DNA from 4 places in the Halobacillus sp. HZG1 genome. Region 2 is predicted to be linked to each of the others. Evidence: predicted binding sites of a transcription regulator. Region 2 holds the regulator's gene; each other region holds the start of a gene.

Region 1 (7,801 bases), on a different contig from region 2:
CCCTTTCAACTTTTCATCCAGCAGGAAAGTGATCGTTTGAATGGTTTTCCCTAAGCCCATATCATCCGCGAGTACTCCGCCTAAGCCGTAATGGCTGAGCATCTTCATCCAGCGAAAGCCGGTCAATTGGTAGGGGCGTAAGTCCGCCTGCAGGCCTTCCGGAGGATCAATCTCAAAGGATTGAGGTGATTTCAGCCGATCGACAAGCTCTTGGAAAAGCTGATTTCTTTCTGCTTCACTTGGATTCAGCGCATCTTCCACCTGCAAGCTTCGTGCTGTTGAGACTTGAAAATGGTTGTCTTCTAAATCCTTCGTGCTTAAGTCAAGATCATCGACGAGTTTTTGAAAACGATCGAAGGATTCACTCGTTAAAGCCATGAGCGCACCATCAGACAGGCGGTAATACTTTTTCCGTTCAATGACGGCTTTAAGTGCTTCTGTAACATCGTCATCACTAATGCCCTCGATAGTAAAATTGATATCGAGCCAATTGCCGTCGCTCTCCAGTTCAACCGACGTCTGCAGTTCAAGGGGGCGATCTTCTACAAGAGAACGGACCGAAGACGACAAGTAAACGTCACTATGTTCTTTCAGCTTTGGTAAGTAGTGATAAAGGAATTGATCAAGCTTGTCTTCGTCCTCTATATAGACCATTTCTCCATCAAATTTGAACTCGGCAAGTTCAATGATCTGCATGATTTCCTGCTCTGTCTGTCGATCCCGTCTGACAATGGTTTGATTACTCAATGGCTGTTCATTGAAGGGATCGATGGTCAAGTCACCATATTGAAAGTTCACATCAAGCGTGAGTGTCCACTGTTGAAAATCCAAGTAGGTTTTAGCAACGAGCGACTCCTGCACAATTTTTTCCTGAGCGGAGCGATCAAGCTGGACATCTGCTATGGTTTCAAGTTCAGGAAGGACATACGACACAATCCCTTCCATATCATGATGGCTTACGGTGTGGCTGCCATTTGAATTGTAAGGAAGGATGGTGTAAAGCGTTTGAATAACTTCCTCCTGCTTAGCATCGACGGGATAAAAAGTTCCTTGCTTATAAAGAAGATGGTAATCCGACAGGTAATCGTAATCTTTCAAATGGTTCATGTGCATATGAAAGTGGCCTCGTTCTTCAGAAACGTAAAAAGAAAGGTCCGGGAACTCCTCTTCGAAACGGATGATTCCCACGTTTTCCCCGCGTTCCATGACCTCTGTCTGCTGCTTTTCTAAAAGAGGGAGCAGTTGGTCAGCAAGTGTGGGAGAAATTTTTAATACTTTTGGTTCGGCCGAATTCCACTGCTGCTCATAAAATTGCTCTTGTTCGTAGGCAAGCTGTAAAAGCCTTAAAATTTCTTTGTCATCAGCAGAAAAGGAGTGTTCTGCCGGATCGTACGTGAACTTCTTAGTAATGCGGTACGCTTGATTTTTGCGGATATGATCAAGCAGCTCGCGAATATTTTTAATCACATAGGGATAGTTTTCCCCGAGCTTCATTTCCAAGCCGAGACTCTTAGAACCGAGAATGGATTGAAGGTGAAGGTAATATTGGATTTGAAGAGGCTTCTTCAAATCCTCCCCGCCACGATTTTCCTGCCGCTGTCTGAACGCTTCGAACAAGCTGACCGCAAACATCCGGTCCTGATTCGTCAGACCGGACTGCGATTTCCGCCCCTTTTCTGCTAGTTTCGGTGCCAGATCCTCTAATGTCTTTTCCCGGATGGCAATCAGGACGGCAGCAATATGTTTGCAGGTATAATAGGTGGAATAAGCCGCACATTCGCACGTCGCTTCCACATCTTCGTCCTCAAAAAAGAAGACACGGACTTCATAGTCGTGTGTACCTGCAACGACCGCCCGCCATGAACGAATCGCGCTATTATGAGAAAGGCCGTACACTTTCCCCCGGTCGAAATATTGCTTCCCGCGTGTGTAAAAAGTCTGACCAGTGATTTTCTTTATATCGTTCGGTTGTAATAAGTAACTCTGCATAACTGGCATCCTTACTATCGTTTTTTTCCTATTATAACAGGTTTCAACACCCAAAGAGAATGAGAGGGTTTAGGAAGAAGTGGAAGGTCGGGTTATCCATAATATGGATGACCTGGTACACCAATATTTGGAAGGTGTTCGTATTTGTGATTGATTTTACAGGTGGGTTATGCTAACTTTCAAAGTATAATCAAAAAATTCGACGAAGTCGCTTGAGTGTGTGAGCGCTTTTTTTATGGAGTGAATCTGCCAATGTAAAACGTATATCCTACCCAGCCTAATGTATTGAAATTCTTAATAAACGGAGGATATCACGATGAGTCAAATACAAGATGAAATGAAAAAGCGCCGTACGTTTGCTATTATCTCCCACCCGGACGCCGGTAAAACAACGATGACGGAGAAAATGCTATTATTCGGAAACTTGATCCGCTCTGCAGGTACGGTCAAAGGGAAGAAATCTGGTAAGTTTGCTACATCCGACTGGATGGAAATTGAGAAACAGCGTGGAATTTCTGTCACGTCCAGTGTGATGAACTTCCCTTACAAAGATTATCAAGTAAATATTTTGGATACACCCGGACACGAAGACTTCAGTGAAGACACGTACCGCACATTGACGGCGGTCGACAGTGTTGTCATGGTTATTGATGGCACAAAAGGGATTGAGGCGCAGACGCTCAAGCTCTTTAAAGTTTGTAAAATGCGCGGCATCCCGATCTTCACTTTTATCAACAAAATGGACCGTGAAGGCCGTGAGCCGTTGGAATTGATGGAAGAAATTGAAGAAACCCTAAACATCGAAACGTATCCAATGACCTGGCCGGCAGGTATGGGCAAGCGCTTCTTAGGCGTTTTCGACCGTGAAAATGAACAATTTGTTCATTACACAGGGAACGAGGCAGAAGAATATATTCCTTACAGCGAACTTGACCAGCACCCTGAGTTGACGGAGAATGCCACGTTCCAGGAATCGGAAGAGGAAATGGAAATGGTCGCTGAAGCTGGAGATACCTTCGATATGGAAAAAGTGATGCGCGGCGATCAGACGCCTGTCTTCTTCGGAAGTGCTCTTGCTCCATTCGGGGTGGAAACTTTCTTCAATTCATTCATTGATATGGCCCCTGAACCGGCACCAAGAAAATCGACAGAAGGTATTGTTTCTCCAGATCATGAAGAATTCTCTGGTTTCATCTTTAAAATTCAGGCGAACATGAATCCGCAGCACCGCGACCGGATTGCTTTCGTTAGAATATGCTCCGGAAAGTTTGAGCGTGGGATGAACGTGACGCTCTCCCGTACAGGAAAAACGTTCAAGCTTGCTCAATCCCAGCAATTTGTGGCTTCTTCCCGTGGAACCGTAGAGGAAGGGTATGCCGGGGATATTATCGGAATCTATGATCCGAACGTCTACCGAATCGGAGATACGATCGTAACTGGTAAATCCAGCTTCGAGTACGATGAGCTTCCACAATTCCCACCTGAACTATTTAAGAAAGTAACGGCGAAGAACGTCATGAAATCCAAGCAGTTCAGAAAAGGGTTGGAACAGCTTGTGCAAGAGGGCGCCATCCAGTTGTTCAAACGCTATCGTTTCGAAGACTATATCATCGGAGCGGTTGGTGAGCTTCAATACGAAGTCTTTGAATACCGTATGAAGAACGAGTACAACGTAGATATTGAGTTGACTCCTCTAGGTGAGCGTATTCCTCGCTGGCTGCAGGAAGACCAGGTCGATGAATCGCTGTTTGATGAACGAAACATGCTTGCAGAAGATCGTGAAGGCAACCCGCTTGTCCTCTTTAAAAACGACTTCTCCCTACGTTGGTTCAAAGATAAAAATCCAGATATCGAACTGACCGACCTGTTCGAAGTGAACGAATACAACCAAACGTTGAATTCCTAATAAGCGAAGCACTTTGCGTAAAAGCAAAGTGCTTCTTTTTATTGTTGAAATGGGATAAACTGGATGACCCAAAGGCGAATGTTTGTTCGTTCGATGTTAGAATGGTAAACTGTTGTGGTAAACTAAAAAGTACTAGTATAGACAATGAACGGAGGTTTTCGTCGTGGAGGAGAAGTTTGAATTAGTTTCACAGTACTCACCTCAAGGGGATCAACCGCGAGCGATTGAGGAACTTGTTCAAGGAATTGAACGAGGAGATAAGCATCAGACATTGCTCGGGGCCACAGGTACAGGGAAGACATTTACGATGTCTAATGTCATTGAGCGGGTGAATAAACCGACACTGATCATTGCCCATAACAAAACGCTTGCTGGACAGTTATATAGTGAGTTCAAAGAGTTCTTCCCGAACAATGCTGTCGAGTATTTCGTCAGTTACTATGACTATTATCAACCAGAAGCTTATGTGCCTTCGTCAGATACGTTTATCGAAAAAGATGCGAGCATCAATGATGAGATTGATAAATTACGTCACTCAGCGACCTCTGCTCTTTTTGAGCGGAACGATGTCATCATCGTTGCTAGTGTTTCTTGTATCTATGGTCTCGGTTCTCCCGACGAATACCGCAGTCAGGTGCTATCTATAAGATCGGGAATGGAAAAAGACCGTGACGAGTTATTAAGAAATCTTGTAGATATCCAGTATGCAAGGAATGATATCGATTTTCAGCGCGGTACATTCCGGGTTCGTGGGGATTCGGTTGAAATCATCCCGGCTTCAAGAGAGGAACATGCCATGCGTGTGGAATTTTTCGGAGATGAAATCGACCGCATCCGCGAAGTCGATGTTTTGACTGGAGAAGTGATCGGTGATCGGGACCACGTCGCGATATTCCCTGCCTCACACTTCGTCACCCGTGAAGAAAAATTGAAAAAAGCGATTAAAAATATAGAAAAAGAATTGGAAGTCCGTCTGAAGGAATTGCGTGATCAAGATAAATTACTGGAAGCCCAGCGCCTTGAACAACGGACGAATTATGATCTCGAAATGATGAATGAAATGGGCTTCTGTTCCGGAATCGAAAACTATTCGAGACACCTGACATTCAGAGAAGAAGGGGCCACGCCTTATACCCTGCTTGATTATTTTCCTGATGATTTCCTCATGATGGTGGATGAGTCACACGTTACTCTTCCTCAGGTAAGGGGGATGTACAACGGGGACCGAGCGAGGAAACAAGTACTGGTGGACCATGGTTTCCGACTGCCTTCAGCCATGGATAACCGGCCGCTCATGTTTCCTGAATTCGAAAAACATATCAATCAGATTGCTTATGTTTCTGCGACCCCGGGTCCTTATGAAATCGAGCATACACCGAAAATGATTGAACAAATCATTCGACCGACCGGACTGCTGGATCCTGAAATTGACGTCCGTCCGATTCATGGTCAGATTGATGACCTTGTCGGGGAAATCAATAAACGAAAAGATAAGAATGAACGCGTCCTCGTGACGACATTAACGAAGAAAATGTCTGAGGATCTGACCGCTTACCTTAAAGACTTAGGGATTAAGGTTGCTTATTTACACTCGGAAATCAAAACACTGGAACGCATTGAAATCATACGTGACCTCAGGGTCGGTAAATACGATGTCATTGTCGGAATCAACCTGCTTCGTGAAGGACTGGACATTCCGGAAGTTTCCCTCGTCACCATCCTGGATGCTGACAAAGAAGGATTCCTGCGTTCCGACCGCTCCCTTATCCAGACGATTGGTCGAGCGGCACGTAATGAAAACGGTCGAGTGATTATGTATGCGGATAAGATGACAAAATCCATGCAGTTTGCGATTGATGAAACTTACCGACGCCGTGAAAAACAAATCGCTTATAACGAAGAGCATGGTGTCACACCGAAAACGATCAAGAAGGAAGTGCGTGACGTCATTAAAGCGACGAACGTTGCCGAAGACGAAGCTGGATATGATACAGGTAAGAAGCCTTCAGAAATGACGAAGAAAGAACGTCTGGAAATGATCGACAATTTGGAAACCGAAATGAAACAAGCCGCACGCGACCTCGATTTCGAACGGGCAGCCGAACTGCGTGATGTGCTGTTGGAATTAAAAGCGGAGGGATGAGAAGAGTATGGTCAGCAAACATATCAGTATTAGAGGAGCACGTGCTCACAACTTGAAAAATATCGATATCGACATCCCGAAAAACAAACTGGTCGTCATGACCGGTTTGTCCGGTTCGGGGAAGTCTTCTTTGGCCTTCGATACGATTTATGCGGAAGGACAAAGACGGTACGTTGAATCACTAAGTGCCTATGCCCGACAATTTTTAGGCCAAATGGACAAGCCCGATGTGGATTCCATCGAAGGCTTGTCCCCGGCAATCTCGATCGATCAAAAAACAACGAGTCGAAACCCCCGTTCAACCGTAGGTACGGTAACAGAAATCTATGACTACCTGCGCTTGTTGTTCGCCCGTATCGGTCGCCCGACCTGTCCGAAGCATGGCGTGGAAATCAGTTCACAAACGGTTCAGCAAATGGTTGACCGGGTGATGGAGTATCCAGAAAGGACGAAACTCCAAATCCTTGCCCCTGTGGTTTCTGGTAGGAAAGGTGAACATGCCAAAGTCTTTGAGCAGCTCCAAAAGGAAGGTTATATCCGCCTTCGTGTTGACGGGGAAATGCGCGAAATTTCCGAGGAAATAAATCTCGAAAAAAATAAAAAGCACTCGATTGAGGTCGTCATCGACCGAATCGTCGTGAAAGATGGTGTGGAAGGCCGACTATCTGACTCTATTGAAACAGCGCTTAAACTTGGCGGCGGCCATACAATTGTGGATGTAATCGGAGAAGAAGAGCTGATGTTCAGTGAACACCATGCATGTCCAATCTGTGGGTTCTCTGTCAGTGAATTAGAGCCAAGAATGTTTTCATTCAACTCTCCGTATGGAGCTTGTAACCGTTGTGACGGTTTAGGAACACAGCTTGAAGTGGACATTGACCTGGTTATCCCGGATTGGGGCCGCTCTTTGAATGAGCATGCGATTGCTGCATGGGAGCCACAAAGTTCTCAATACTATCCACAGCTTCTGAAAAGTGTTTCCGATCATTACGGCATTGATATGGATAAACCATTCCGTGACCTGCCTGAAGAGCATAAAGAAAAAGTACTTTATGGCAGCGGGGAAGATAAAATCTACTTCCGCTATGAAAATGACTTCGGAAAAGTACGTGAGAACGATATTTTCTTCGAGGGTGTCATTCCGAATATTGCTCGTCGATACCGTGAAACGAGCTCGGATTATATCCGTGAACAGATGGAGAAATACATGGCTCAAAAGCCGTGTCCAAAATGTAAAGGAAATCGTCTGAATGAAGAAGCGCTCGCGGTCTTAATCGATGGAAAGCATATCGGGATCACGACTGATTATTCTGTGACTGAAGCGAAAGAGTTCTTCGAAGCTCTTGAGTTGACGGAGAAAGAAGAAACGATTGCCCGGATGATTCTGAAAGAAATCTGTGAACGCCTCAGCTTCCTCGCGAATGTGGGGCTTGATTATTTAACCCTTTCTCGTTCGGCAGGGACCCTATCCGGTGGTGAGGCTCAGCGTATTCGTCTGGCCACTCAAATCGGTTCAGCCCTTACCGGCGTTTTATATGTACTCGATGAGCCTTCCATCGGTCTTCACCAGCGGGACAATGACCGATTAATCAATACACTGAAGCGGATGCGCGATCTTGATAATACGTTGATTGTCGTCGAGCATGATGAAGATACGATGCTGGCAGCGGATTATTTGATTGACATCGGCCCGGGAGCCGGGGCTCACGGGGGAGATATAGTCACTCAGGGAACTCCTAAACAGGTTATGAAAAGTCGTAAAT
Region 2 (7,801 bases):
TGTATCCAGAGGGCCTATTCTTAAAAGTGATTTTCCGGTCCTTCATTAAAAAATCGAAGTTGAACACCCCTATAATGACAAATCCGAAGAAAATAATCAGAATGGATCCTAAACGACGGATCACGGATTCATATTGTATGAAAAACTGTGCAAACAACGATCCTGAAAACCCTAAGAGTAAGAAGATCGTTGTAAATCCTAGTAAGAACAAAACCGTATGGATCAGACTTGCTCTTTTCAGCATCCCATTGTCTTCTTTTAATTCATGCACACTCATCCCGGTAATGTAGGAAAGGAATGCAGGATATAAAGGAAATACGCACGGGGATATAAACGATAAAAAACCTGCTCCGAAAGCAAGGAAGAGATTCACATCCATTCAATCATCACACCTTCATTCATAGTCGCCTCTTATTGTATCAGAGCTTCAGGACTAACACGATGTTTATCTTGTGAACATCTCAGGAAGTCCGCATAGAGAAAGCCTTCTTTCGTTTACGAAAGAAGGCTTTGTGTCATTATTTCATTTGATTGTTCATTGAACGCATCATCTGATTGATTTTCTTCTGTGAAGGCTTTTGGCCCATCTGCATCATCAATGTGCGCAACATTTGTTCGTTAATTGGCGGGTTTTTTTTCAAATAGTTCATCATGTACTTTCTTGCGATGAAGAAGCCTAGAGCTGCACCACCGACAAGAGTCAATAAAGCAATGATGATAACCCAAACGATCCCCAATGTCATGACTTCGTCTTCCTCCTTCGTGTTGTCTCCCATAACAGTATAGTAAAACGTTCTTTAGAATACAATAGTCGTTTCTATAAGACTAGAGACCAAACGCTACTATAGGATCAACCGTCACTTTAAATAAGCAAAAACACCCTGAAATGAAGGATTATCCGCAATGACAGATGACCGTAACAGAGACAACAATCATTCTTATGAATATTATATCATATAGAGCTGGGAAACCGAAAATGGTTATCCCTACGATCTCACTATTCAGCCAAAAAAGAAGCTGCCTCAGAAACAGGCAGCTTCTTTCTTGTTTATTTCATTAAGTTTTCCGCATGCTTGACTACGTTTTCTACTGTAAAACCATAGTTCTCAATTACAGTATTTCCTGGCGCAGAAGCACCGAACTTGTCAATTCCGATGACAGAACCATCAAGACCTACATAACGGTCCCAACCGAATGAAGCGCCCATTTCAACTGCCAGACGTTTGCGGACAGAAGAAGGCAATACCTGTTCCTTGTATTCCTTAGGCTGAGCTTCGAAGCGATCGAAAGAAGGTACACTGACAACGCGGACGTCATAGCCATTCTTTTTCAATTCAGCTTGAGCTTCAACAATCAGCTGCACCTCAGAACCTGAAGCAAGTAGGATCGCATCCGGCTCTTCTTTATCAGAATCGCTAAGGATGTATGCCCCTTTCTTCATTCCTTCATAGGCATGTTCCTCTGTACCTTTTAGAGTCGGTAAACCTTGACGTGTAAGGACAAGTGCTGTTGGAGTCGATTCAGACTCTAAAGCAAGTCGCCATGCCGCATTGGTTTCGTTCCCATCCGCAGGACGGAGTACAGAAAGGTTTGGCATTGCACGAAGTGAAGCCAATTGTTCAACAGGTTCGTGGGTCGGACCATCTTCACCAACAGCAACAGAATCATGAGTGAAAACATAGTTCACCGGCAGGTTCTGCAGAGCGGATAGACGGACAGCAGGACGCAGATAGTCACTGAAGACAAAGAATGTACCCGCATATACTTTAAGACCACCATGAAGTCCCATTCCGTTTAAGGCAGCCGCCATGGCAAATTCACGTACACCGAACCAGATGTTTCGACCTGCGTAGTTGTTACGTGAGAAGTCCTCTTCGTCTTTGACGGCCGTTTTGTTTGAACCTGCCAGGTCGGCACTACCACCAAAGAAGTTAGGGATCGCTTGAGAAAGAGCATTAATCGCATCACCCGATGCTGCGCGTGTGGCCGGGCTGTCTTCCCCTACCTGGTATGTTGGAAGGCTTTGATCCCAACCTTCAGGAAGTTCACCACGAATCGCACGCTCAAACTCTTCAGCAAGTTCAGGATGCGCCTCTTTGTACTGAGCCAATAGATTGTTCCAGGACTCTTCTTTATCCTGACCATTTTGCTGAACTTTTTCTTTGAAGTCCTGATAAACTTCTTCAGGTACGTGGAACGGCTCATGTTCCCACTCATAGAACTGCTTCGCTGCTGTAACTTCCTCATCACCTAAAGGAGCACCATGAGAAGCAGACTTACCAGACTTGTTAGGAGATCCATACCCAATGACCGTTTTCACTTCAATCATTGTAGGCTGATCAGTGTTTGCTTTAGCTTTCTCTAAGGCTTTCGCAACTTCTTCTGTATTCGTGCCCTCCTCTACACGGATAACTTGCCATCCATAAGCTTCATATCGTTTTTCGACACTTTCGCTGAAGGAACGGTCAAGATCTCCATCAAGAGAAATATCATTGGAATCATAAAGAACAATCAATTTACCAAGGCCAAGGTGACCGGCAAGAGAAGCAGATTCTTGTGATACTCCCTCCATCAAATCACCATCACCGCAAATTGTATAGGTGTAATGGTCAACGACGTTGTAACCTTCACGGTTATATTTCGCAGAAAGATGAGCTTCAGCCATCGCCATTCCGGTCGCCATTGCAATACCTTGTCCAAGGGGACCTGTAGTTGCTTCTACACCGTCTGTGTGACCAAACTCTGGGTGACCAGGGGTTTTGGAATCCCATTGACGGAACGACTTAAGGTCGTCCATCGTCACATTATAACCAGATAGGTGGAGCAAGCTGTAAAGAAGCATAGAACCGTGTCCAGCTGATAGGACGAAACGGTCACGGTCGAACCAGTTCGAGTTTTTTGGATTGTGATCCATGAACTGAGTCCATAGCGTATAAGCCATCGGCGCTGCACCCATTGGCATCCCCGGGTGGCCGGAGTTTGCTTTTTCTACTGCATCGATTGTTAAAGTTCTAATCGTATTGATTGATGTTTGTTCAAGGCTGTTTGCCATGTTCAACATTCCCCTTTCTTTTCAGGTATATGTACCATGTATTATCCTATAATGAAAATCGTTTCGAAACAAGCTTTGTGCAAAATTTCGCACAGCCTCAGACCTAATTTCCCCCTTATCCAAGGAATTAAACAAGAAAAATCCGCATTCGAAAATAGATCGAATACGGACGAATGATCAAGATTAATTCTTTTTCTCGTTCTTTTGCATTTGACGAAGCTTCTCTGGAGTTACGTCATTCCCTTTCGGATCAATGACGGTCACACCTTTAAGTTGATTTTTGAAGGATGCACGGGCGTTTTTCAAATATTCCTGGCGCAGCTTCTGCTGCTCTGCTTTTTCTTCCTTCGAAAGCTCTTCCTGCTTAGATTTATTAGCTAGTTCATTTATACGATTAATTTTTTCTTTTGATAACATAGATCCTTCTCCTTTACTCATAGTCTGGATCGCAAAACATGAAAAAGACAAGAAATCCATAGATCCTTGTCCGTGTACCTAATATTATCGTGATTCTTCTTCTTTTTCAAGCGATAGGTACTCTTTGTATCTACGATGCACCGTAGCTTTTGATACGTCATATCCCAAACCTCTCAAAGTCGCTGCAATATCTTTGAAGGTCAAATCATTTTTCCTTAACCGAACAACCTCCTCAATGGGAAACTCGATTCTCTCACGTCCGGGTGCCTGATCACGATTGGATAAGTTGGCGGATGGATCGTAGCCGCCCTCTACAGCTTTTCTCATCCCACGCCGTATTTTCATATTATGTATCTTCCTTTGGTATTCTTCTACAATGCCGACAATCTGTAAAACCATCGAATCCGATTCCGATAACTGAAGCTCCCCCTGGTTAGATAGGGAGTACACCTTGATCTCCAACCGATTTAATTGATGGAATAAAGCAATCTTCGTGTTTCCCCGACCTAAGCGTGTTTCATCCTGAATCAATAAGGCATCCGCACGTCCGGAAGAAAAGCATTCCAGCATGCGGAAAATCCCTTCACGTTCAATATCGTAACCACTCGCCTGCTCTTCAATACAATCAACCACTTCGAAGTCATGACTTTCCGCCATGGATATCAATTCAGCTCTTTGTCGTTTTAGTGAAGTCACTTGAGCTTCTTTCTCCGTACTTACTCTGCAATATAAAATTACCTTCAATTAATATGTTCCTCTCTCTTTCTCTATTATACAGCTGTGACCATAGAATAATAGAGAATGATAAAACTCACAATAAAAAGAATAATGTAGGTGTAATCCAGCTTAGATAATTTGTTAAACATTGATAACCCCTCCGTTTTCCTTAGAACGAACGTTCTTAAGAACCTGTGTTCGCTTTTGTTACTTCCATTATATACGAACACAAGTTCTTGTCAATGGTTTTTTCGAACGCGTGTTTGTATTTTTGAAATATAAGTGGTACAATGTGGTTACTATAATCCTATGTACGAGGTGCTAATCTATGAGTAAACTTTCAAAGCGGCAGCAGGAAATACTAGATTTTATTAAAGAACAAGTCCTATCCAAAGGGTATCCACCATCCGTAAGAGAGATTGGCCAGTCCGTCGGTCTCGCTTCAAGTTCGACAGTTCACGGTCACTTATCCAGACTGGAGAAAAAAGGATACATCAGACGTGACCCGACCAAACCTCGTGCCATTGAAGTGATCGAATTAGAAGAAGATCACAGCATCCCGAGAAGCGAAGCTTCTTACGCTCCAGTAATCGGTAAAGTCACGGCGGGGTCACCGATTACAGCTGTTGAAAACATTGAAGAATATGTCCCTCTACCAGATACACTTGCAGGGTCGGATGACAACACATTCGTACTAATTGTCCAAGGGGAAAGTATGATCGAGGCAGGAATTCTTGACGGGGATATGGTCATCGTCAGACAACAACAGACCGCTCAGAACGGCGACATCGTTGTTGCAATGACAGAAGACGAAGAAGCCACTGTGAAGCGGTTCTTCAAGGAAAGAAATCATGTTCGCTTGCAGCCTGAGAACGCAACGATGGAACCCATTCTATTACAGGATGTATCCATTCTAGGGAAAGTCGTAGGTCTTTACAGGACCGTACACTAAAAGAAAGAGGCGAGGTTTAGTTTAACTCGCCTCTTTCTTTATTTATATCAAGCTCATAACTTTCAACGAAAAAAATTTCACTTATTTTCGCTCGTAAAGTGAATCTTCTTGAACACAGAAAAACCCTTGAAGTAAACTACTTCAAGGGTTTTATCATTTAATATGTCTGTAGATATTGTTCGCGTTCCCACGGATGGACCTGTGTGCGGAACATATCCCATTCGATTTCCTTCGCTTCAATGAAGTGTTCAAACAGGTGCTCGCCGAGAGCTTCTACCATGATTGGATCTTGATGCAGCTCTTCCAATGCATCATATAGAGTAGCTGGGAGATCTTTCACTCCGTGTGCTTCCCGTTCTTTTTTATCCATCACGTAAATGTTTCGATCGACAGGAGCAGGTGCTTCCAGTTTATTTTCCACACCATCAAGTCCAGCAGCAAGAAGGACCGCCATCGCCATGTATGGGTTCGCTGAAGGATCCACACTGCGGACTTCGATTCTTGTGCTCAACCCACGGGATGTCGGTACGCGTACAAGTGGACTACGGTTTTGACCGGACCATGCAACATAACATGGAGCCTCATAGCCTGGTACAAGACGCTTGTAAGAGTTGACGGTAGGATTTGTCACGGCTGTGAAGTTCGTTGCATGCTTGATGATGCCTGCTGTGAACTGGTAAGCGACTTCTGACAATTGTTCCTTCCCTTTCTCATCGAAGAAAGCATTGCCCTTTTCATTGAAAAGAGACATGTTCGCGTGCATACCCGACCCATTTACGCCGAACAATGGTTTAGGCATGAATGTTGCATGCAAACCATGTTGACGTGCAATGGTTTTTACGACGAGTTTGAATGTTTGGATATCATCACAGTGCTTGACGGCATCTGCATATTTGAAATCAATTTCGTGCTGACCTGGAGCTACCTCGTGGTGCGAGGCTTCGATTTCAAAGCCCATTTCCTCAAGCTCAAGGACAATATCACGACGGCAGTTTTCACCAAGGTCGGTCGGTGCCAAGTCGAAATAGCCACCTTTATCATTCAACTCCATCGTCGGTTCGCCTTTTTCATCTAATTTAAATAGGAAAAATTCAGGTTCTGTACCAATGTTGAAAGCAGAAAAGCCGAGTTTCTCCATTTTTTTGATGTTACGCTTCAGATTGTAGCGCGGGCATCCTTCAAAAGGAGTTTGGTCTGGGTTGTAGATGTCACAGATGAATCGTGCGACCTTCCCTTTTTCTGAAGTCCAAGGGAAAACGACGAACGTATCCAGGTCTGGAACCAAATACATGTCAGACTCCTCGATACGAACGAATCCTTCAATAGAGGACCCGTCAAACATCATCATGCCATCAATAGCTTTATCCAACTGGCTTAGTGGGATTTCCACGTTTTTTATCGTACCAAGCATATCCGTAAACTGAAGGCGGATAAACTTGACGTTTTCCTCATCGATTTTTTTGTAGATTTCTTCTTTTGTTAAACCCATTGAATTTCTCCTCTCAACACAAAATTAATGGAAGAACCTCGACATTTCTCCCTGCCTGATTGCTAATTTACCTTGTCTTCCCGCTGTGAATAGTTCTCGTTGCAGCATACGACGAAGTTCTTTTTCGGTAAGTTCATTGTGTACTTCCTTCACTTGATCCTCATCATATACCTCATTATCTGGCTGATCATTCAGCTTCAGAACTTTCTTGATTCCGGCCATGTTCACACCTTGATCGATCAGGTCTTTTATTTCGAGAAGACGATCGACGTCATTGAATGAAAACATGCGACGGTTACCTTCTGAACGGGCCGGCTGTACCAGCTCGTGCTGTTCGTAGTACCGGATCTGCCGTGCAGTAAGGTCTGTCAAGGATTGAACAATCCCCATCGGGAATAACGGCATGGAACGACGAATTTCATCACTCATCGATGTGCCACCTCCCCATAAGAATGATACTTTAATTATACGTCACGAAAGGGATATGTCAACATATGTGAGGAATGTTCACACAATTTATCGCTGTTTTTTGAAAGGGTTACCATCCCCGTAGCTTCAGGCTTTGACCATACCCTCTTCGATTAATTGTTCCACTGCTTGTACGACAGCGATCTTAACATGGGCATAGGTCAATCCACCTTGGACGAAAGCAGTGTAAGGGGGGCGGATGGGACCATCAGCGGTCAATTCGAGGCTTGCGCCCTGAATGAAAGTCCCAGCAGCCATAATGACTTCGTCCTCGTATCCCGGCATGGCGCTCGGTTCGGGTTTGAAATGGGAATTCACTGGAGATGCCTGCTGTATGGATTGGCAGAATCTGATCATTTGTTCAGCCGTTTTGAAGTTGACGGATTGAATTAAATCCGTTCGTTTTTTATCATAAGCAGGATTCGTGTCGAAACCATATTCACTTAAATATTTAGAAGTGAAAATAGCTCCTTTCAAAGCTTCCCCTACGACATGTGGGGCTAGAAAGATGCCCTGATACATCTCCTGAAGGCTATTTAAACTCGGTCCTGTTTCCTTCCCTAACCCAGGAGCAGTCAAGCGGTAGCTGCATTTTTCAATTAAGGATTTGCTCCCTGCAATGTAACCACCGACCCTGGCAATTCCACCTCCCGGGTTTTTAATTAACGAACCAGCAATTAGATCAGCGCCAACTTCAAGTGGTTCC
Region 3 (7,801 bases), on a different contig from region 2:
GATTTATTCACTGAGTTACGGAAGCGGGAAATGTTTCAGGAACTCCATGCTTGCATGAGCAAACGGTTAGAAGACTTTACCGATCATCCCTGGGGAGAGGTGGAGGAGAAAGCCTGGGACCGACACGAATGGCTGCATGGAGATGTGGCTCATCATAATTTCATTGTAGGCACGGATAAGAATATAAAAATGATTGATTTTGATCTTTTGCATACCGGTCCTCGTTTATATGACCACATTCAACTAGCTCAGCGTTTTTTACCATACGTGGAACTTAGGAAATCTACTTTGCTGCCTTATTTTCCTCACGTTTCAGATAAGGACATCTGGTGGAAAGGAGTCCTCGTTCCCGCTGATCTTTTAAGGGAGTGGCTTTATGGATATCGGCTTAGCTTAAGGGAAGAAGCATCAATGACCCGACATATGAGAAAGTTGGAAAAAGCATGGGAAAACCGGAAGAAGTTTGTCCGATATGCTGAGCATATGCTATGATTAGATATCATATGTGTGAAAGGATGAACAATCCGGTGGAACAAAAAGTTGAAAAAATCGTGTCCTGGCTTCAGGAACAAGTGAAAGAAGCAAAAGTGGAAGGATTAGTCGTTGGAGTCAGTGGTGGAATCGATTCCGCTGTCGTAGCTAATCTTATTAAGAAAGCATTCCCTGATCGCTCCCTGGGAGTCATCATGCCTTGTAAAAGTCAATCCGATGACCAAATTCATGCAAAGAGTGTTGTGGAAGCGTGTGACTTACCGGTTATGACAGTTGATTTGACGGAAACACATAAGGTTATGTTCTCAACCATTAAACAGCAATTGAACGATGCTGGATCTTTCAATGAGGAACAGGAAAAATTGGCTGATGCTAATTTAAGAGCCCGTTTACGCATGAGTACCCTCTATACCATCGCCACTAATCATAAATACTTAGTTGTCGGAACAGATAATGCAGCAGAATGGTACACAGGTTACTTCACGAAGTTTGGAGATGGAGGCGTTGATCTGGTACCAATCGCAAACCTTACTAAAGGTGAAGTGCGGGAAATGGCTGAATATTTAGGTGTACCGGATGAAGTCATCCATAAACAACCGAGTGCAGGGTTGTGGGAAGGCCAGACAGATGAGAACGAAATGGGCACAAGTTATGATATGATCGATCGCCACTTGAAGGGTGAGGAAATTCCTGAAGAAGATCGTAATATCATCGAAGCGATGCATAAACGTTCCGCCCACAAGCGCCAGCTGCCTCCTGCACCACCGAAATAAGCCTGGCGAATATTGACAGACTAAAACATTCTTCTTGAACCCATAGTAAGGGTAAAAGGAGAATGTTTTTATGTGGAAAATCGTTAGTATGCTTATGTTGACCACTTTATTCATGTTTGCGTGTCAGGCGGATGAAACGGCTGAACCGAAGGAAGAAGAATCATCCCCTTACCAACCTCTTGGTTATGCTCAAGATGGAGCGATTGAACGCCGAGGGCAAATTCCTACAGGGAAAGATAGTTATTTTAAACGTACAGCAGAGGAAGAATTCAGAAATGCGAAGTATGGTGAAACCAACCGTTCCCACGACAATGATTTCAATAACGAAGATGCCATGGCTGTCGTGGAAAAAGTGAATGAATTGAAGGAAATCACGATGGCTCAAGCTTATTCGACTGATGATCGCATGTATGTGGCGGTCATGATCAATCCATATGATTTGAGAGATGAAACGATTCCGGAAAAGATAGAAGCTAAGGTGAAGCAAGTGTCGGATAAAGATTTGGTTGTCTATACGAATAACAACAGCTGGGATGAAATGAAAAACTTTAACTCAAGAGACAGGGAAGCACCTGATAAAATCAGAGAAAGATTTAAAAACTTTTTTAATCAATAACAGGGGATAACGGTTCGCTTTCAAGAAAAAAGGGGATTGTGATATATTAGAATGTAGAGTCCATTGCTGATGAAAGATACGCTAAGGGACGATAAAGATTTGTTTGGGAGAGGAGAATGTCCAATGGCTGGCCATTCAAAATGGAGTAATATCAAGCATCGAAAAGGTGCTCAAGATGCGAAACGCGGAAAACTCTTCATGAAGCTTGCTCGTGAGATTTTCATGGCGGCGAAACAAGGAGGCGGGGATCAAGAAACCAATCCTGCGCTGCGTATAGCTGTAGATAAAGCAAGATCAAACAATATGCCGAAAGATAACATTGATCGAGCCATTAAAAAAGCGACCGGCGACCTTGAAGGGGTCAATTATGAAGAATATACGTATGAAGGATATGGTCCTGGCGGGGTAGCAGTCATGGTTAAAGTATTGACGGACAATAAAAACCGTACAGCTGCAGATGTCAGACATGCATTCAATAAAAATGATGGGAATTTAGGGGAGAATGGGTGTGTCTCCTTCATGTTCAACCGCTCAGGTTATCTTGTGATCGACCGGGAAACAACAGAGGCGGATGAAGAAGAATTGATGCTTGAAGTCATTGAAGCCGGTGGAGAGGAAATGGAAATTTCAGAAGAACAATTTGAGATTTATACAGATCCTGAATCTTTTTCTGATGTGAAACAGGCCCTGGAAGCAAATGGGTATGCTTTTACCACAAGTGAAGTGACCATGATACCTGAAACCTATACGGAACTTGGCGAAGAAGGCGTAGAAAAAATGTTGAAGCTGATTGATATGCTCGAGGATAACGATGATGTTCAAGAAGTCTATCACAATCTTGATGCTGATGAAGCAATCCTGGAAAAATTATCGTGATCTCCCTTTGCTATGATAATAACTTCTGTTTCTGGACACACTAGAAACAGAAGTTATTTTATTTAGGGGGGATCCTGTTATGAAACGATGGGCCTGGATTGTTGGATTAACTATAGGCGTGACCGTATTGAGTTGGTCGATGATCGATCAAACTCCACAGAAAACCTTTAAAGATAACACGCCTCAAAGAGTCATCCAGGGTAAGCAGGAGCAAATAGAATCCGTGGAGACATTGGTGAAGCCGGAACCTTTGAAACTGACGGTCATTCTAAAGGAGCATTATATAGATGGTGTGACAGAAACAACAAAAAAAGAAGAAATCATATGGTCTATGATGGATTTTTGGGCTTCGTACGAGGGATGGACGGTTGAAGAACAGCAGTTGGACAAAGTGGTTTTTCAGAGAGAAGTCGATGATATCTCTCCTTTGACAAAACAGACGGGGTATTTCGGATTGACAGAGGATGGCGAGCTAGCCGTCTTTCAAGGTCTTCCTGATCAAGGGAAGGTGATAGAATCCTTTAAACCAGTACCCATTAAGCCGTTAGAAACAAAAAGAGAGAATGAATTAAAACAGGGCATAAAAATCAAGGATCATCGACACTTTGAGCAAGTCGTACGTCAATTTTCCAAACAAGATGAAGTATGAAAGACGTTAAAACAGCCACAAATCATTGTGGCTGTTTTATGCCGTTTCAAAGGGGATCCACGGCTTTTTAGCATGGGCGAACATGTGCTTGTATGTTACAATAGGAAGGATAGCAATAAAGGGTAGAGAGGGAATTTTACAATGATTAGTTACGTGAAAGGTCAGTTGACGACACTCGATGAAGGGTCGATCACTATAGAAACAGGCGGCATAGGATACGAAGTGCTGTGCGCGAATCCATATCATTTTCAAGATTCAATGAGCAAGGAAGTCAAAGTACATACGTACCACTATATAAGAGAAGATAATCAATCGCTTTTCGGTTTCAAGAAAAAAGAAGACAAACAGCTTTTTGCTCAGTTACTAAACGTTTCTGGCATTGGACCAAAAGGAGCACTTGCAATCCTTGGAACAGTGAGTGTACCAGAATTCGTATCGGCTATTGAGCAGGAAGACGATAAATACTTAACGAAATTTCCGGGAGTCGGTAAGAAGACTGCTCGTCAGATGATCCTTGATTTAAAAGGGAAGCTGATTGTCTGGCTTCCTGATGAAGACAATGAGGACACTCTATTCTATCAGGATGATCTGACCTCGAAAGAGAAGCGGGCATTCGTGGACGACGCGGTTGAAGCATTAAAAGCCCTGGGTTATACAGAAAAAGAAGTGAAGATGGTTCGTACAGAACTTGAAAAAGCCAACCATGGCAGCGTGGATGATTATGTCAGACAAGGGCTGCAGTTACTTATGAAATCTTAAGGGAAGGAGGGATGAATGTTGGAAGATCGAATGATATCCGGAGAACAACAGAACGCGGACCAGGAGATTGAGCTTAGTTTACGGCCAGAAACTCTGAAACAGTATATTGGTCAGGATCAAGTGAAAAATAACCTTAGCATCTTCATCGAAGCGGCAAAGATGCGGAATGAGCCCCTTGACCATGCACTGTTGTATGGGCCGCCCGGTTTAGGTAAAACAACACTTGCTTCGATCATTGCTAATGAGATGGGGGTCCAGTTTCGAACGACGGCTGGTCCAGCCATTGAGCGAGCCGGGGATTTAGCGGCTATTTTATCTTCTTTGGAACCAGGGGATGTCCTCTTCATTGATGAAATCCATCGCCTTCCACGTTCTGTCGAAGAAGTTCTCTATCCTGCTATGGAAGATTTCTGTCTTGATATTGTCGTAGGAACGGGGCCGAGCGCGCGCTCTGTAAGACTTGATCTTCCACCTTTCACGCTGGTCGGAGCTACAACGCGGGCCGGTTTGCTTTCCGCGCCTCTCAGAGATCGTTTCGGTGTGCACAGCCGTCTGGAATATTACGATACGAAAGCGCTTTGTTCCATCGTAGAACGGACAGCAGAAATCTTTTCTGTTGAAATCGACGGGGCGGCGGCTGTTGAAATCGCGCGTCGTTCGAGAGGAACACCGAGGATTGCCAATCGCCTGTTGAAGCGTGTCCGCGATATTGCTCAGGTGAAAGGGGAGACAGTCATCAGCAAAGCAACGACACAGGAAGCATTGGAAATGCTTCAAGTAGATGCAGAAGGTCTTGATTTTATCGACCACAAATTGCTGAAAGGGATCATGGACAGCTTCCAGGGAGGACCTGTGGGATTGGATACGATAGCCGCAACCATTGGGGAAGAACCTCAAACGATTGAGGATGTTTATGAGCCGTTCTTGCTGCAAATTGGTTATATCCAACGCACGCCAAGAGGCAGGGTGGTCACACCTAAAGCCTACGCTCACTTCAACAGGGAGGTGCCTGGCTCTTGACGGGGTTTGGTAAAATCTTTATTGTAATAGGGATTGTGTTCATACTGATCGGTATAGTATGGAGCATATTTGGAAAATTGCCAGGCGATCTCAGCTTTAAAAAAGGAAACGTCACGTTTTATTTTCCCATTATGACTTCCATTATTGTGAGCATTGTCCTTTCGTTAATTTTCTATTTCATAAGAAAATTTTGACCGATTACACATAGAATAGGGGATTCACATGGATATTAAGCAATACGATTTTGATTTACCGGAGGAGCTGATCGCCCAAGTTCCATTAGAAGATCGCACGGCTTCCCGGCTCATGGTTTGTGATCGTTCAGAACAAACCATTGAACATCGGCATTTTTCTCAAATCACCGATTACTTAGAAAAAGGTGACTGCCTTGTCTTGAATGACACTAAGGTTTTGCCTGCACGGCTGTACGGTTCCAAAGACGGGACCGGTGGGAAAGTAGAGGTCCTGCTTCTTCATCAAACAGCCCAGGATGAATGGGAAGTGCTGGTCAAACCTGCGAAAAAGGTGAAACCCGGTACAAAGATCATATTCGGAGAAGGAAAGCTTGTAGCCGAATGTACCAAATTGCAAGAGCACGGAGGACGCAAGGTGAAATTTAGTTACGAAGGTATTTTCCTTGAAGTACTGGAATCTCTGGGAGAGATGCCTTTGCCGCCATATATCAAAGAGCAATTGTCAGATAGAGACCGGTATCAGACTGTCTATGCAAAGGAAGAAGGTTCAGCCGCTGCCCCAACCGCTGGATTACACTTTACAGAAGAACTGTTAAAGGATTTGCAGTCGAAGGGGATTGAACTTGCGTATTTGACACTCCACGTAGGGCTTGGTACTTTCCGTCCGGTCAGTGTTGATCAAGTGGAGGAACATGATATGCATGCAGAGTTCTACCAGTTGAGTGAAGACACAGCGAATCAGCTCAATGCAGTTAAAGAAAGAGGTGGAAGGATCATATCGGTAGGAACCACTTCCACGAGAACTCTTGAAACCATCATCCGTGATTACGGGACTTTTAAAGAGGCAAGCGGTTGGACGGATATCTTCATTTATCCGCCTCAGAACTTGAAAGCCATCGATGGTTTAATTACAAACTTCCATTTGCCTAAGTCCACATTAATCATGCTTGTCAGTGCCTTTGCAGGCCGAGACTTTATTTTGGAAGCTTACAAACAGGCGGTAGAAGAAAGATATCGTTTCTTTAGTTTTGGAGATGCGATGTTCATAAAATGATCTTTAGGATCAACAGTGAGAAAGGGTAGAAATCATGGCAATCACATATGAATTGATTAAAACATGTAAGCAGACTGGCGCACGTCTGGGAAAGGTCCATACACCACACGGATCTTTTGAAACACCGATGTTTATGCCTGTCGGTACACTAGCAACCGTTAAGACAATGAGTCCGGAAGAGTTGGAGCGGATGGGTGCACAAATCATTCTCTCAAATACGTACCACTTGTGGCTCCGTCCAGGAGAAGACATCATTGAAGAAGCAGGTGGTCTCCACAAGTTCATGAACTGGAACGGATCTATTTTAACGGACTCCGGGGGCTTTCAGGTCTTCAGTTTGAGTGATCTTAGAAAGATTGAAGAAGAGGGTGTCCATTTCCGGAACCATATTAGTGGGGAGAAGCTTTTCTTATCTCCAGAAAAAGCCATGCACATCCAAAACTCCCTTGGTCCGGATATTATGATGGCCTTTGACGAATGTCCTCCATATCCAGCCGAGCATAAATACATGAAGGACTCGGTAGAGCGCACAAGCCGTTGGGCTGAGCGTTGCTTGGAAGCACACAAGCGTCCGCATGATCAGGGGTTGTTTGGAATCATCCAGGGTGGAGAGTATGAAGATTTACGTCGTCAGAGTGCTCGTGACCTGACATCCATGGACTTTCCGGGTTATGCAATCGGAGGGCTTTCTGTTGGTGAACCGAAGGATGTTATGAATCGTGTTCTCGAATTCACCACACCTCTGATGCCTGATCAAAAACCTCGTTATCTCATGGGAGTCGGTTCGCCGGACTCTTTGATTGACGGCAGCATTCGGGGGATTGATATGTTTGACTGTGTGCTCCCAACACGAATTGCAAGGAACGGGACTCTGATGACTTCTGAGGGAAGACTAGTTGTGAGAAATGCGAAATATGCACGTGATTTCCGTCCCATTGACGAAAATTGTGATTGCCACACATGTAGAAATTACAGCCGTGCTTATATCCGCCATTTAGTCAAAGCTAACGAAACATTCGGTTTCAGACTTACGACTTATCATAATCTTTATTTTCTGTTAAACTTAATGAGGCAAGTGCGTGAAGCCATTAGAGAAGATCGACTCGGTGACTTTAGAGAAGAATTCTTTGAAATGTATGGTTTCAACAAACCAAACGCAAAGAACTTTTAGAAAGGGGGAAAATAAATGGATACATTAGTAGGTTTACTTCCAATTATTCTAATGTTTGTCATTTTCTATTTCCTATTGATTCGACCGCAGCAAAAGAAACAGAAGCAAGTACAACAAATGCAGTCGGACCTCCAAAAAGGCGATAGAGTTATAACAATCGGAGGACTTCACGGAACGATTCATGCGATTGATGAAGG
Region 4 (7,801 bases), on a different contig from region 2:
TCCTCTCTCTGTTCAATCAGTAAGGTGCTTCCATCTTCAAATGACGGTAGATCAAGCTGGATGACCGCTTGTGTGCATGCGGTTTCCATAGTAGTGCTTTAACTCGTTTAAAAGAGCTTCTGCGTCCTCTTCAGATAAGTTTTCTAAGTAAATGTTCTCGTCCTCACCTTTGGCTGATTTTATAGAAATGACATCATCCATTTGCTGGATACGCTCAATTTCTTCATCTGCCAGACGAGTATTCGGATCTGCAATGCCCAGCCGAATCTCGAGGATATCATCTTCCAAGCGCACATAATCTCGCTCAGGCATTTTGTAATAGTGAATCATTTGCCAAATCCCTAATAGAAAGATCACACCTGATCCGAAAACGATAAATGGCTCGACACGGCCGTGCAAATACAGTGAAATTTCTACCGGTAATACCCCTGTGAAAATGTTAACCAACGAACCCCGCGCTTTTTTCCCCCATAATTCTGTGTTGCTATATTTATAATTCAAGACATCACCCTCTGAAACCTCTCGCTGCGAGACTGATTTGTCGTATGTAGCGTTGAAATGATTGCTTCAAGGTTAAAAATCGACCTTTTTCCTCGTATTCTTCCAACATGACCCGAATGAGGGGCAAACCATAGAGTTTTTGGTTCCTTCGTTTATCAGATATTTTCATGCCCATTTTTTTATGGTCCTGGATTTTGATGAACTCTTTTGAATAGCGCTTGATCTTCTTTGTTTTTTGTCCTTTGAGAAGAGAAAACAAATCTTTCAACAAACACTCACTCCTTATGCAAGACTTCCTCATCCGATAAGTGAATCACCAGCGGTTGGATAAATAGGACGAGTAACAAAAGGAAGACAGCGAAAAACAGGGCTGATGTCAGTCGCATTTGAAACGTTTCTACTAATAACATAAACACAAAAAATGCCGAAACCGCTAATATCCCTGAACGATGATAGGACCGTTTCGTAGAATAATGTTCCTCTCCGCAATGCGGACATTCTTTCTTGCCGCTGACTTTTATCGATGAAAGCAGTGCTCTTCCAAATGGCCAACTGCGTCCGCATGCCTTACACCTCACCTTGTTCACTCTCCTTTAATGCTTCCACTTCTTTTTCCAAGTGTTGAATCCGCTCCTCCTCGCCTGTTGATCGAATGTTACGGACAATCGCAAGAACACACCCGATGACAGCGATTGTCACACCTATCGTTCCAATGAAGAATACAAGGAAAAAATCGATCATTTTGTTCCCTCCTGCTTTTCTATACGGTCGATATGGTCCGAATGTTTCAATTTTTCCGAAAGAAAATTATGGATAGCTCCCTAACTAAAAGGAATAACGTCCGATGCGAAAACAAATAACGACCTAACGGAGCGCACTAGCCCAACGACTTAACTCAAAAATCCTCACAAAAAATAAGCACTCCATAGCGGAGTGCTTATTTTTTGAAGGATTTCCAGTTGAGATCACTTTCATTCAACAGTTCCTCAAAGCTTTTGTTTGCTTCTGCTCGCTTGCGCTCTTCGATACGGCGCTGCTTTTCCTGTTCTTCACGTTCATCGGCCTGCTGTTTCAGCTCTGTCTTTTTGGATTTCAGCTTTGATAAAACATCAGCATTAAGCTGATCGCCAAGAGAACCGGGTTGCGGCTTTTTCTTACTCATACGGTCGCCCCTTCTTTCACGTCTTTGATCGGGATGATCGGGTTCAGGATGCCGTCCGGGCTGGAAAGGCGGAACGTGCCTCTCATGAAATCAAGCTTCATTTCTTTTTTGAAAAAAGTGGCTTGCTGATCATCGATAATGACGGAATAATCATCATTTTCTACTTTGAGATCTGTAGGGCGTTCTTCTTTTTCCAAACGAATGGTTGGCAGTCCATTCACGCCGCATCCACATCCTTCGGTGTCATAAAAAAGACGGATGAGTGGACGCTCGGGATCCTGAATGTGTTCTAGCTGCTGCTTCGCCTCTTCTGTGATGCGTAGTTTCATCGTTCATCCCTCCTGTTTCTTCTATTGTAAGAAAACTCAGCCTCAGAGGCAACGGTTATGTTTATTCTGCATAGTGTCCACCGACCAGACGACTGCGGTGGCGGGCGGTTCCTGCATTTGTCCAGGACACTGCCCGGAGAAGCATATCCTGCCCGTAACGCTCGCGAATCTCATCCATCGCATAGCCGAGGTCCCTTTTTTTATCGCGGCCGTCATCAAACAAGTCCAGTTGGACATTGGCATCTTCTGTAATGTTTCCAAGAGTGACGGAGATGCGGCGGACGACTCCGCCATTATAAAAGCGTTGGAACAAAGTGAGGCAGGCGTGATAAATATCCATCGTAATGCTCGTCGGATGTTCAATAGATACAGAGCGATGAAAGCCACCCGCCCCTTCACTTTTGCTATAGCCGATCCCAAGAGAAACCGTTCTCCCTGCATGGCCTTTTTTCCTTGCACGTCGAGCGACTTCTTCACACATCTCGAGGATGACGTACTTTACTTCTTCAGGATCCTGGTAATCGCGAAGGAGAATCTGACTTTTCCCATAGCTCACCTGACCGTGAATAATCGGAGCTCCGGGGTCGGACAAGTCGATACCATTCGCGTGGTAGTACAGCTGGTTTCCCATCACACCAAACGTTTTTTCCAGACGATCGAGCGGGAACTTCGCCAATTGCCCGACAGACCAGATGCCCATACGATTCAACCGATGCTCAAGCCGCGGGCCAATGCCCCACATTTCCGACAAGGGAGCGACCGGCCATAACTTCTCTTGAAAGTCATCAAACGTCCAGCGGGCGATGCCTTTCTTTTTTGCTTCAAGATCGAGACAGAGTTTGGAAAGCAGCATGTTTGGGCCAATGCCGATCGCTGCATCCAGATGGAACGTTTCTTTTAATTCATCGACGATCATTTGAGCCGTTTCTTCGGGGACACCGAATTTCCCTTTATTATCTCCTACCTCTAAAAAGCTTTCATCGACGCTGTACGTATGGATCTTTTCTTTCGGGACGAATTTGTGAAAAAGGTTCGTCACTTGAGTAGACACTTCCAAGTATTTTCTCATTTGCGCGGAGACGATGACAATTTCCGGCGCGGAAGGAATTTCGAACAGGCGGCTCCCTGTGCGGATCCCATATTTCTTTTTCATTGCCGGGGTCGCTGCCAATACGACACTCCCCTTCCGGTTCGTATCCGCAACTACAGCAAGCGGGACTGTGAGCGGATCAAGCCCGCGGTCAATGGCCGCACAGCTCGCATAGAAACTCTTCATATCCACACACAAAATCCCCCTGTCCGGATACCTCCCATAATCAATGCTCGGATGCCCCATGTCGTCTCCACCTCCTTTACCTAGTATATCCTCATTATGCGAATATACGTTCGCTTTTGCAAGTGGCAATTCCTTCTACCATTTCCTGTCTGACCAGGTCTTACATATATTGGCGGTACCAGGTCATACAGATTTTCCCACCTCACCCAACCAAAAAACCTCTTCCCTTAATGGGAAGAGGTTTTTTGGTTGGGGGGGCCGTTATTTTTTGTTGAACTGTTTTTGCATGAGTTTTTCCATCGCGACTGGTGCGAGGGAGTAGACTTTGCTTCCCGAATCCATCCAGGAAGGCATATTGATTTCCCGCTGTTTCGTGAATAAATGGTGGACGACAGTCCTTGCTACACGGTTCGGATCAAGCATAATCTTATCGACCGACTTCTCATACTTTCCGCTCGGGTCCGCTTGTTGAAAGAAATTGGTCCTCACAGGTCCTAGATTAACGGAAGTAACATAGATACCTAATGGCTCAACTTCCATCCTTAAAGCATTCGTAAACCCTAAGACTGCATGTTTAGTCGCTGCATAGACCGCTGATTTAGGTGTGGCAATTTTGCCTGCCTGTGATGCTATGTTGATGATGTGTCCCTCTCCATGCTGGACCAAATGAGGGAGCAGCTGATGCGTGGCACGGAACAAGGACTTCACATTAACCGAGAGCATACGCTCAATATCCTGCCAATTCGACTCTGCTACATGATCGAACACGGCGATTCCCGCATTGTTGATCAGCCCATCAATGGATCCATGTTCATAGCAAATCCGGTCAATCGTATCTTTCCATTCTGCATCATTCGATAAATCCGCAGGGTACCATGGACATTTGACACCAAAGGCCTCTTCAATCTTCTCGGCGATGATTTCCAATTTGTGGGCGGTCCGTGCCACAAGAATCGGCGTGCCGCCTTCCTGCGCGACGTGTATCGCGAGAAATTCGCCAATTCCGCTTGAGGCTCCCGTGATCAATACTTTCTTTCCTTTTACTCGTTCATTCATCCAAATCACCTATTTGCTTGATAGAATTTCTCTCCGTCTACGTAAGAAATCTTAAGCTTTCCTACGCTCTCTAAGTAGTCCAGTTGTCCGATTGTTTCAGACATCGTCAAACCGAATTGATTCTCGATGTGTTTCGGAAAGAGACGCTTGCATACGTCATATGCACGTAATGGGCCCTCGCTAAACATCAGAAGCACCTTCTCCGCCCGCTGTTCCTGCTTTTTCAAACGTTCGGGAATCAGCTCGTGAGCATGATTGAAAATTTTCCCGTGCCCTGGATAAACTGTACTGATTTCCCACTGCAACAACTTTTCCATAGAATGGCGATAATCAAGCAAAGGTCTTGGGCGCTCCTCTCCTTTGTTGTGAGGCGGCTCAAGTAAAGGGTTCGAAGAAATATGGGACAGCAGGTGATCCCCACCGATCAAAGCCCCATCACCTTCTCTGTAAAAGGACAAATGGCTTTGGGCATGGCCGGGCGTTTCAATCGTCACCCATTCTTCATGACCTGGCAGCCGGTCGCCTTCGATCAACTCATGCGTAAGCTTTCCTTCTGACGTCCACTTCAACGTTTTCCTCAATCCTTTTAACAATGGAAGAAAGCGCTCAGGCACTCCAGATTCCTTGTACATACCTTTGAAAAATTCCTCATAATGAGAGAAGTAGGATTCGTCACGCTCAAGCCAAGGCTTCAATTTCGTGTGGCCGGCGATAGTATTCACGTTCGGTAAACGTTCAACAAGCCCCATATGATCCGGGTGATGGTGAGTCAAAATCACTTGTTCAATATCTTCCGGCTGGTAGCCCACTTCCTTTAACTGATCAACTAAGGCTTTCCAGCACTCCTCCGTCTTCACACCTGCATCGATAAGGGAGAGCCGGTCACCTTTTACTAGATAAACATGAACATCCCCCACCGCATACGGGGTCGGCAATGTGAACTGGGTAATGGTATCCTTCAATGTCTTCATAACACTTCCTCCATACTGAATGATCATTCACTTCTCTACATTGTAGCATGATTGCCAGATCTTTTCCTCCAATATGACAAAGATTACAGACGTCTCATTATTCATAATTCTTTTTCTAGTGGGACTTTTTCCAAAAGACTTCAAATAAAAATTACTTCCCATTATACTTTAACGCGTCATTGTAAATTTTAAAGAAATGTAAAGGTCAATAAGGAGGAAGATCATGGAACAACAAGAAAAGAAAGGGTTGACAATGCGCATACTCGACTGGATTGAGCGCGTCGGGAATAAATTGCCTCACCCTGTCACATTGTTCGCAATATTTGCACTCATGGTTGTCGTCGCTTCCTGGATCTTCTCCACGATGAACGTGGAAGTCGAAGACCCAGCGACCGGCGAAACGTTACAAGTCGTCAACTTGCTTTCCAGTGACGGTATTCAATACATGTTTGAAAGCATGGTAGAAAACTTCGTAGGCTTCGCGCCTCTCGGTACCGTTCTTGTGACAATGCTTGGTATCGGAATAGCTGAACGCTCAGGGCTGATTAGTGCGATGCTTCGTGGACTCGTTACATCCGTACCACGTTCATTGATGACAGCAGCGCTCGTGTTCGGTGGTATCATGTCCAGTATGGCTGCTGATGCGGGTTACGTTGTTTTGACACCACTCGGAGCCGTTTTATTTGCTGGTCTTGGCCGTCACCCACTTGCGGGTCTTGCCGCAGCATTTGCCGGGGTTTCGGCTGGTTTCAGTGCCAACTTGCTCCTTACGTCGTTGGACCCATTGCTTGGTGATTTGACGATTCAGGCAGCAGCAACCATTGATCCTGCCTATGCGGATACCATCCTTTATACGATGAACTATTACTTCATGATTGCATCTGTTTTCGTCCTCACGATTGTAGGTACACTAGTGACAGACAAGATTGTTGAACCGCGTTTAGGAGAATACAAAGGTGGCGTGAAAGAAGAAGTCAATTACCTTTCTCCACTTGAGAAAAAAGGGATGATCGGTGCTCTGATCGCGTTTATCGTGACCATTGGGCTGCTTTCTCTGCTCGTCGTACCATCCTGGGGGCCATTGCGTAACCCTGATGATTTCTTAGCATCTCCATTTTTCCATAGCTTAGTGCCTGTCATTCTGATCATGTTCTTCGTTCCTGGTTATGTTTACGGGAAGATTACAGAGGAAATCAAGAATGATAAGGACGTAGCCAATCAAATGTCTGAAACGATGGCGAGCATGGGAATCTACATTGTCCTCGCCTTCACGGCAGGTCAATTCGTTGCCTACTTCAACCATACGAATCTCGGAAAAGTCATTGCTGTCAGCGGTGCCGAGTTCTTGGATTCCATTGGTTTCACAGGCATCGGTCTCATCATTGCTTTCATGTTCGTAGCTGGTTTCATCAACCTGTTTATCGGAAGCTCGTCAGCAAAATGGGCGATTATGGCGCCGGTATTCGTACCGTTGATGATGCAGCTCGGTTACTCTCCGGAGCTTACGACACTCGCTTATCGGATCGCCGACTCAACAACGAACATCATTTCACCATTGATGCCGTATTTCGCAATCGTCATTGCGTTCGCACAGAAGTATGATAAGAAGGTCGGTATTGGTACATTGATTTCTACCATGCTTCCTTATTCCATTGCATTCTTTGCCATATGGACACTGATGCTGTTGATTTGGATGTTGACCGGTGCACCAATCGGTCCTGGAGCAGGATTCGAATACAATGGTTAATCCATCATAAACAAAAGGGTCCGGAAATGATTTCCGGACCCTTTTGTTATCTAAATCCTGACCTGATGTGCCAGGATCATTAAACTTTTCAGACGATCGGCCGTTTCAGAAATGCCCACCTTTGAAGTATCAATCACCACATCTGCCCCCGCTCTCAGTTTTGGCAGCACATGAGTAAAACTTTCTATGATTGCCTTTCTCTCCTCTGGATGCTTTCCGTAAGGATTTGTCTTTCTTTTATTCACACGATCAAGCATGACATTTAAAGGAGCTTCAAGAAGAATGACATAATCAAAAGATTTATAGAACTTCCCTTGATTTGAATAACACCCGGAAAGGATTAAATGAGTGTGCCTTTTTCTTTCGATGAGATGGGAGATTTTTTCTCCATCCCATACGATTTCCTCCCCTTCTCCTGAAGCGATTTTTTTGTGAAACCATGATTTGATTATCAGTATCCACCACGTAGTACCCTTCATGATGCAGCCTTTGCAGGGCACTGGTTTTACCAACACCAGATAACCCTGTCACAAAAATAACCCCCACTCTACCACCGACTTTCCAAAAAAATAGTTCTAATATCCTTTCATTCCCGCTCTTTCTTAAAGAACTCATGAATAACCTGTGTCAAAATCTGCGGCAGTTTTTCAAAGCTGTATGATAATTCCAGTCGCTCCGTCCATTGATGCGGATCTCTTCCTAATGGTCCGATGTTGATGATCGGCATTGTGATCGATTCCATCACTTCTGACGGCCATT

The links. The regulator LexA, encoded in region 2, represses DNA repair genes until DNA is damaged. The targets are predictions, from matches to a motif close to CGAACATATGTTCG.
Region 1: uvrB (excinuclease ABC subunit UvrB) is a predicted target of LexA. The motif match lies at 3,971-3,984, and genes of this name have one in related genera.
Region 3: ruvA (Holliday junction branch migration protein RuvA) is a predicted target of LexA. The motif match lies at 3,484-3,497, and genes of this name have one in related genera.
Region 4: VKA52_RS16265 (Y-family DNA polymerase) is a predicted target of LexA. The motif match lies at 3,368-3,381, and genes of this name have one in related genera.

Annotation. Positions count from the first base shown of each region.
Region 1 is NZ_JAYLVQ010000024.1:35,981-43,781, reverse strand. Features, by position in the region: gene VKA52_RS03280 (DEAD/DEAH box helicase) at 1-1,989, opposite strand, end outside; gene VKA52_RS03275 (peptide chain release factor 3) at 2,306-3,895, shown strand; gene uvrB (excinuclease ABC subunit UvrB) at 4,059-6,038, shown strand; gene uvrA (excinuclease ABC subunit UvrA) at 6,046-7,801, shown strand, end outside.
Region 2 is NZ_JAYLVQ010000086.1:144,469-152,269, forward strand. Features, by position in the region: gene VKA52_RS19845 (cytochrome c biogenesis CcdA family protein) at 1-379, opposite strand, end outside; gene VKA52_RS19850 (YneF family protein) at 519-743, opposite strand; gene tkt (transketolase) at 1,049-3,052, opposite strand; gene VKA52_RS19860 (DUF896 domain-containing protein) at 3,236-3,469, opposite strand; gene VKA52_RS19865 (YneB family resolvase-like protein) at 3,554-4,213, opposite strand; gene lexA (transcriptional repressor LexA) at 4,515-5,138, shown strand; gene glnA (type I glutamate--ammonia ligase) at 5,296-6,627, opposite strand; gene VKA52_RS19880 (MerR family transcriptional regulator) at 6,652-7,056, opposite strand; gene VKA52_RS19885 (methionine gamma-lyase family protein) at 7,183-7,801, opposite strand, start outside.
Region 3 is NZ_JAYLVQ010000022.1:37,852-45,652, reverse strand. Features, by position in the region: gene VKA52_RS02580 (aminoglycoside phosphotransferase family protein) at 1-492, shown strand, start outside; gene nadE (NAD(+) synthase) at 528-1,265, shown strand; gene VKA52_RS02570 (YhcN/YlaJ family sporulation lipoprotein) at 1,336-1,881, shown strand; gene VKA52_RS02565 (YebC/PmpR family DNA-binding transcriptional regulator) at 2,005-2,757, shown strand; gene VKA52_RS02560 (BofC C-terminal domain-containing protein) at 2,837-3,406, shown strand; gene ruvA (Holliday junction branch migration protein RuvA) at 3,548-4,165, shown strand; gene ruvB (Holliday junction branch migration DNA helicase RuvB) at 4,184-5,185, shown strand; gene VKA52_RS02545 (DUF2905 domain-containing protein) at 5,182-5,379, shown strand; gene queA (tRNA preQ1(34) S-adenosylmethionine ribosyltransferase-isomerase QueA) at 5,408-6,433, shown strand; gene tgt (tRNA guanosine(34) transglycosylase Tgt) at 6,465-7,604, shown strand; gene yajC (preprotein translocase subunit YajC) at 7,620-7,801, shown strand, end outside.
Region 4 is NZ_JAYLVQ010000079.1:10,284-18,084, reverse strand. Features, by position in the region: gene VKA52_RS16295 (hypothetical protein) at 52-447, opposite strand; gene VKA52_RS16290 (hypothetical protein) at 506-769, opposite strand; gene VKA52_RS16285 (TIGR04104 family putative zinc finger protein) at 777-1,079, opposite strand; gene VKA52_RS16280 (hypothetical protein) at 1,069-1,242, opposite strand; gene VKA52_RS16275 (YqkE family protein) at 1,439-1,663, opposite strand; gene VKA52_RS16270 (iron-sulfur cluster biosynthesis family protein) at 1,660-1,992, opposite strand; gene VKA52_RS16265 (Y-family DNA polymerase) at 2,054-3,328, opposite strand; gene VKA52_RS16260 (SDR family NAD(P)-dependent oxidoreductase) at 3,530-4,324, opposite strand; gene VKA52_RS16255 (MBL fold metallo-hydrolase) at 4,330-5,295, opposite strand; gene VKA52_RS16250 (AbgT family transporter) at 5,519-7,042, shown strand; gene VKA52_RS20805 (hypothetical protein) at 7,093-7,287, opposite strand; gene VKA52_RS20800 (RNase adapter RapZ) at 7,343-7,657, opposite strand; gene VKA52_RS16240 (M20/M25/M40 family metallo-hydrolase) at 7,629-7,801, opposite strand, start outside.